2 linked regions of the Rhodopseudomonas palustris HaA2 genome follow. The main gene of each other region encodes a partner of the protein of the gene in region 2 in a complex. Links are inferred from orthologs where the notes say so. Each region holds a gene or a part of one and is shown on either strand. Other genes may lie near its edges.

What was found. The genes of interacting proteins can lie anywhere in the genome.
Region 1: the proteins of RPB_RS22465 (region 2) and xseA are in contact, whole or in part, in a cryo-EM structure (PDB 8TXR), measured with the Escherichia coli proteins. The link is inferred for Rhodopseudomonas palustris HaA2 from one-to-one orthologs.

The regions. Positions count from the first base shown.
Region 1 is NC_007778.1:2,123,100-2,126,612, forward strand. What follows is about bases 1-2,984. They hold xseA (exodeoxyribonuclease VII large subunit), read right to left. Parts: upstream 2,309-2,984; coding sequence 692-2,308; downstream 1-691. Other genes in these bases: RPB_RS09355 (dienelactone hydrolase family protein), read left to right, coding at 1-671; RPB_RS09365 (alpha/beta hydrolase), read left to right, coding at 2,432-2,984. Also shown: more of RPB_RS09365, read left to right, coding at 2,985-3,421; RPB_RS09370 (hypothetical protein), read left to right, coding at 3,418-3,513. UniProt on the Escherichia coli protein: Bidirectionally degrades single-stranded DNA into large acid-insoluble oligonucleotides, which are then degraded further into small acid-soluble oligonucleotides.
Region 2 is NC_007778.1:5,046,121-5,049,629, reverse strand. What follows is about bases 1-2,981. They hold RPB_RS22465 (exodeoxyribonuclease VII small subunit), read right to left. Parts: upstream 1,627-2,981; coding sequence 1,375-1,626; downstream 1-1,374. Other genes in these bases: RPB_RS22455 (bifunctional metallophosphatase/5'-nucleotidase), read right to left, coding at 2,839-2,981; RPB_RS22460 (histone deacetylase family protein), read right to left, coding at 1,698-2,627; dxs (1-deoxy-D-xylulose-5-phosphate synthase), read right to left, coding at 1-867. Also shown: more of RPB_RS22455, read right to left, coding at 2,982-3,509. UniProt on the Escherichia coli protein: Bidirectionally degrades single-stranded DNA into large acid-insoluble oligonucleotides, which are then degraded further into small acid-soluble oligonucleotides.

The sequences.
Region 1 (3,513 bases), 2.9 Mb from region 2 along the record:
TGATCGGCCTGCACGGCTGCGGCGGGCTGGTCGGCGCGGCCGGGACGATCAGGCCCCGCTATGCCGATTGGGTGGACAGGTTGCTGGCATCGGGCCACGCCGTGCTGCTGCCGGACAGTTTCGGCTCGCGCGATCTCGGACCGCAGTGCCACGCCCGGAACCGCCGCGCATTGGCGCGGCGCGAACGCCTGGCCGACATCGGCGCCGCGCGGCACTGGCTGGCGGAGCAACCGTTCGTCGCGCGCCATCGCATTGGCCTGATCGGCTGGGACAGTGGCGCGAGCGCGCTGCTGTGGGCGGTGCGCCCGCAAACCGCGCTCGCCAAAGGCGATCCCGAGTTCCGCTCGGCGATTGCGTTCTATCCGGATTGCCGGGTTTCGGCGCGGCTCGGATGGAGCGCGCGGGTACCGACGCTGGTGTTGATCGGCGGCGACGACGACATCAGTTCGGCCTCGGCCTGCCGCGCGATGATCGACGGCGCGCGCGGCCGCAGCGCGCTGGCCCGGATCGTGGTCTATCCGGGCGCGGTGCACGATTTCGACGCCGCCGGCGTGGCGCTGCATCTCACCAGAGGCGACGACCCTGAGGAGCCGGCGCAAGGCCATCTCGGCTTCGATGCGGGCGCACGCAATGACGCCGAGCGGCGGGTGATGCACTGGCTGGGACGGTAGAGCGCAGGCCGGCCGGAGTTCTAAAACAGCGAGCCCTGATCGATCGGCTTCGACACCCGCTTCGGCGCCGGCTTCGCTGCTGGCGTGGCGGGCTTGGCAATGTCCGGTCGCGTCGCGCCGCCGCCATCGGCGGTGACGCCGACGCGGCCGTCGGCGAATTCGACGCTGAGCCGCGCCCCCGCACTGACCGCCGCCGCCGCATGGAGCGCATGGCCGTCGGCGTCGCGCACCAGCGCGAAGCCGCGTGCCAGCACGCCGCGATACGACAGGGCGGTGAGCAGCTTGCCGGATTGAACAAGGCGCGCCTGCTGGCGATCGCGCAGCGTCGCCCACGCCCGCCGGGCGCGCTCGGCGAGCCGCAGCATCCGCTCGCGCTCGCGCGCGATCCGCATCCGCTGCGCCTGCTCGTTGGCGAGCTTCGAGGCCTGCAGCCGGATCGCCAGACTCTCGAAGCGGTCGCGACGATGGCGCAGCGTGGCGCGGGTGCAATGCTTCAGCCGCTCGCCGGTGCTGCCGAGCCGCTGCGCGCTGTGGCTGACCTGGGCGCGCAGCACATTCAGCGTGATGCCCGACGCGGCCTTGGCGTAGCGGCGGTGATGGGCGTGGGTGTTGGCGCGCAGCGCGCGGGGCAGGGACGACGCCGCGCCGTCGAGCCGCTGCCGCGGGATCGCGAGCAGTTCGCCCGCAGCGGGCAGCGCGCGGGCGGCAGCGCGTAGTTCGTTGCGGCGTGAATCCTGGCCACGCGACCAGCACAGCATCATCCGCCGCGCGTAGCTCTGCACCTCGACGAACAATTCGGCGCGGACCGGCACCGCCATTTCGGCAGCGGCGGTCGGCGTCGGCGCGCGCTTGTCTGCGGCGAAATCGATCAGCGTCACGTCGGTTTCGTGGCCGACCGCAGAGATCAGCGGGATCATGCTTTCGGCCGCGGCGCGGACAACGATCTCCTCGTTGAACGACCACAGATCCTCCAGCGAACCGCCGCCGCGCGCGACGATCAGCAGGTCGGGGCGCGGGATCGGGCCGCCTTCGGGCAGCGCGTTGAAGCCGTGGATCGCGGCGGCGACCTGTTCGGCCGAGCCTTCGCCCTGCACCTTCACCGGCCACACCAGCACGCGGCGCGGGAAGCGGTCTTCGAGCCGATGCAGGATGTCGCGGATCACCGCGCCGGTGGGGGAGGTGACGACGCCGATCACCTCGGGCAGATACGGCAACAATTGCTTGCGCGCTTCGTCGAACAGCCCTTCGGCGCCGAGCTTGCGCTTGCGCTCTTCCATCAGCGCCATCAGCGCGCCGACGCCGGCGGGCTCCAGCGCCTCGATCACGATCTGATATTTCGACGAACCGGGATAGGTGGTGAGCTTGCCGGTGGCGATGACCTCGAGGCCTTCCTGCGGCTTGAACCGCATCCGCCCCGCGACGCCCTTCCAGATCACCGCCTCGATCTTGGCGCTCTCGTCCTTCAGGGCGAAATAGCAGTGCCCGGATGAATGCGCGCCGCGGAATCCGGAAATCTCGCCGCGCACCCGGACGTGCCCATAGCTGTCCTCCACCGTCCGCTTCAGCGCCTGCGACAGCTCGGAGACGGTGAATTCACCGACATTGGCGAGGGTTTCGGGGGCGAGCAGTCGGGCCATGCGATTCGGTATCCTGGTTCGCCGGCAAATTAGGGATTTGCGTCCCGCTCGCCAATCAACCCTTGCTGAGCGAAATACTCTGTATTACAGAGTTCTCTGTGAATTCATCAGCAGGAGGCTGGCATGGCATTGATGCGAAGAGCGGCGCGCTTGGTGGGCTGGGCCGTGAGTGTCGCCGGGGTCGTCGTCCTGGTCTTCGCGGCCCTGATCGCGGTGCCGGTGAGCAAACCGCCGGCGCTGGCCTCTATCGCCGAGACGGCCAGCGCGGTCGATCGCAGCACCATGCCGGCGCTGGCGCGGTTCCACGGGCGCGACGGCACCGAGCTGGCCTACCGGCGCTACCCGGCGCAGCAGGGCGGCGTCCGGCAGGTCGCTATCCTGGTCCACGGCTCGTCGGGCTCCAGCATCGCGGTCCATGCACTGGCGCAGGCGCTCGCCGCCCGCGGCGTGGAGACGTTCGCGCCGGATATCCGCGGCCATGGCGGCTCGGGCACCCGCGGCGATATCGGCTATCGTGGCCAGCTCGGCGATGACTTTGCCGATATGGTCGCGATGGTGAAAGCCGCGCGCCCGGCAGCGCCGTTGGTGCTGATCGGCCATTCCGCCGGTGGCGGCTTCGCGCTGCGGATGGCGGGATCGGCGACCGGCAAGGAGTTCAGCCGCACCATTCTGCTGGCGCCGTTCCTCGGCTATCGCGAGCCGACCAACCGCGACAAGGGGGGCGGCTGGGCGTCGCCGGACATCCCGCGCATCATCGGCCTGTCGGCCTTGCAGGCGCTCGGCGTGGCCTGCTGCGACCATCTGCCGGTGATCGGCTTCGCGGTGCAGCCGCACTCCGAAAAATACGTCGTCGCGACCTATTCGTTCCGGCTGCTGATGGACTTCGCGGCCAGCCGCGACTTCCGCACCGACCTTGCTGCCGCGACCAGCCCGGTCACCGTGTTCAGCGGCGAGACCGACGAACTGATGGCGTCGGACAAGTATCAGGCGACGATGGGCGACCGCGTCCGGGTCAAGATCCTGCCCGGCATCAACCACATGGGCATCGTCGGCAATCCGGCCGCCGTGTCGACGATTGCGGACGATGTCGCCGGCGTGGGCGCCGGCACATGACCGGTATCGACGCCAGGCAGGCCGCGCAGGCGCTGTCGGAGATCGACGGCGTGGTGCGCCGGGTCCGCCAATCGCGGATCTACGACATCGCC
Region 2 (3,509 bases):
CGGGGCGTAGCCCTTGCCCTTCTGCGTGACGACATGGATCAGGAACGGGCCGGTCTCGGCATCGCGGACGTTCTGCAGGATCGGCAGCAGATGATCGAGATTGTGGCCGTCGATCGGGCCGACGTAATAGAAGCCGAGTTCCTCGAACAGCGTGCCGCCGCCCATCATGAAGCCGCGGGAATATTCCTCGGCGCGGGCGGCACGGTCGGCGATCAGCTTCGGCAGGTGCTTGCCGATCTGCTTGCCGGCCTCGCGCAGCGAGCGGTAGGTCTTGCCCGAATACAGCCGCGACAGATAGGCCGACATGGCGCCGACCGGGGGCGCGATCGACATGTTGTTGTCATTGAGAATGACGATAAGACGGGAGTTCATCGCGCCGGCGTTGTTCATCGCCTCGTAGGCCATGCCGGCCGAGATCGAACCGTCGCCGATCACCGCGATGACGTTGTTGGTCCCGCCGGCGAGGTCGCGCGCCACCGCCATGCCGAGGCCGGCGGAGATCGAGGTCGAGGAATGCGCGGCGCCGAACGGATCGTAGTCGCTCTCGGTGCGCTTGGTGAAGCCGGACAGCCCGCCGGCGGTGCGCAGCGTGCGGATGCGGTCGCGGCGGCCGGTCAGGATCTTGTGCGGATAGGCCTGATGGCCGACGTCCCAGATCAGGCGGTCGCGCGGCGTATCGAAGACGTAGTGGATCGCCGTGGTCAGTTCGACGACGCCGAGGCCGGCGCCGAAATGGCCGCCCGTGACCGAGACCGCGTCGATGGTTTCCTGCCGCAATTCGTCGGCAACCTGCTGGACCTGGTCGATGCGGAGCTTGCGCAGATCGTCCGGTGTGCGGATGGTGTCGAGAAGCGGCGTTTTACTCAATTCGGTCACGGCGATCTTCCAGTCTTGACTATGGGGGTGGTGAGGCCCGCGACGAATGGTCCGAACTTGTCCAATTCACGGGAGCCCACCTGGCTTCCGCCTCCTTGTGCAGGAGAAAATCAACGATCAAAGCGTAAGGTGCGCCTCGATCAGTCGAAGTGATCTGGATCACTTTATTGCGGCAGCACACGTCCACCGAACCTGACACTGCCATTGGGCATTTGTGTCACGCGCGGCACATAAGTTCATACCTTTACACAAAGCTGAATTCAAAGCCAACCATGGGCTGCCTAACGCCTGGCCAGCCTGCGTAAACTTTCGGCCAATAAGGTTGATCCACGAATTTCCGAAGCGGGTTGTTGCCTGTCGGTCACGGTTTCGAGACCGGCGGCGGGCGGTTCTGGATCAGCTAAGACGGATGGAAGCTGTCAGTTTCCTGAACGACCTGTCAGGTCGCATCTGGGGCGCATTTCGCGCGGAATCCTATCGAAATAGCCCGAAAATGCTCTACTGGACGTCGAGCGGCTCGGTTCCGACCGGCTGCCCCTGGGCATCGGTGGTAATCTTGTCCACGCGGGCCTCGGCCTGGCGCAGCAGTTCCTCGCAGCGCCGCTTCAGCGCCTCGCCGCGCTCGTAGATCGCGACCGACTCCTCCAGCGGAACCTTGCCGTCCTCGAGCCGCTTGACGATGGTTTCGAGTTCCTCCATCGCGCGCTCGAAGCTCAGCTTCTTGACATCGGCGGGGGCGGCGTCGGCCATCGGCGGCTCCTGGATGCGCCGCGGCGCGGCCGGCGGCTTGTTGTTGTGAGCCGTCGAGGCGGAGGCGCCGGTCAGGCGCCCATCAGCGCGCCGACATGAGCGGCGACCGATTCACTCAGGCCCTGCAAGTCATAGCCGCCCTCGAGCACCGAGACAATGCGGCCGCCCGCGGTCTTGTCGGCGACCTCCATCAGCTTCTGCGTCACCCAGGTGAAGTCTTCGGCCTTGAGATTGAGGCTGGCCAGCGGATCGCGGTAGTGCGCGTCGAAGCCGGCGGAGATCACGATCAGTTCCGGCGCGAACCGCGTGAGCTGCGGCAGGATCACGGTCTCGAACGCGAAACGGAACTCCTTGCCGCCGTCTTCCGAGGCCAGCGGCGCGTTGACGATGTTGTCGTGCTCTCCGCGCTCGCCGGCCGAGCCGGTGCCGGGGAACAGCGGCATCTGGTGCGTCGAACAGTACATCACGGTGCGGTCGCCCCAGAAGATGTCCTGCGTGCCGTTGCCGTGGTGGACGTCGAAATCCACCACCGCGGCGCGTTCGATGCCGTATTTGCGTTGCGCATAGCGCGCCGCGATCGCGGCGTTGCCGAAGAAGCAGAAGCCCATCGGCTTGGTGACTTCAGCGTGGTGACCGGGCGGCCTCGTCGCCACGAAGGCGTTGGCGGCCGAGCCCTTCATCACCGCGTCGACCGCCGACACCGCGCCGCCGACGCCGCGCAACGCGGCTTCGAACGTGCCCGGCGACATCGAGGTGTCGCCGTCGACATAGACGATGCCGGTCGAGGGCGCCATGTGGCGCATCTCGACGATGTGGTGATCGGTGTGGCACAGCGCGATGTGCTCGAGCGAGCCGATCGGCGCCTCGCCGCGCGACAGCATCGAAAACCGCTCCGCGGTCAGCGCCTCGTTGACGGCGATCAGCCGCTCGGCGCGTTCGGGATGGCCCTCCGGCGTGTGATGCTCGAGACACGCGGAATGGGTCAGAAAGAGCGTGGTCATGCGGGGAGCGCCTGCAACGTCCGGTGCGTGGTGACGACGATAACTTCAGATCAACCTAGTTATCCGTCGCGTGTCGCGAAAGGCCAGCTTAAGGCTTAGAGCATCTTTCGGCAAAGTGGAAACGGTCCGGCGCAAGAAAATGCTGCATTCGATCAGCAGCGCGCGCGGTGGCAATACGTTCACCACGTTTACGTGATACGCGCGCGGCCGCTCAGTTCATGCGCGAGATCCGGTCCAGCGGCGCCGGCGCGATCGGGCTGTGCGCCCGGAAATAGCCGAACAGGGCGTCGACGTCGTAGACGCCAGTCAGGCGGTCGGTGCCCTGCGTGAACGGCGTGAAGCCGTCGCCGCCGGCGGCCAGATAGGCGTTGATCGTGACGCGGTAGCTGCGCTCGGCCGTGATCGGCTTGCCGTGCAGCAGCATCCGCTCGGCGACGATGCGCGCGCCCGGTGCGGCGGTATTGTCCCACGCATAGCTGAAGCCGCGCGACACCTGCAGGATGCGCGGACGCGCCGGATCCTGCCATTGCAGCTCCAGCGCCGCTTTGAGCTGCGCGCCGGTCAGCGTCATCGTCACCAGCTGATTGCGGAACGGCTGCGCGGCGAAGACATCGCCGAACGTCACCTTTCCATCTTCCGCGGCGTTGATATCGGCGCGCAGCCCGCCGGGATTGGTGATCGCGATCTCGGCGCCGCCGGTCTCGCGGTCGCGCGTGGCGGCGAGATGAGCGTCGGCGACCAGATCGCCGAGCGCGCTTTCGCCGGCCGCATTCGGCATCCGCGACACCGCTGCGGTGACGCTGCCGGCGGGCCGCGCCGCGATCGGCCCGGCGAGCCTGTCGTAGCTGTCGATCAGCGCGGTCTGCGCCGGGTCCTTCGCCA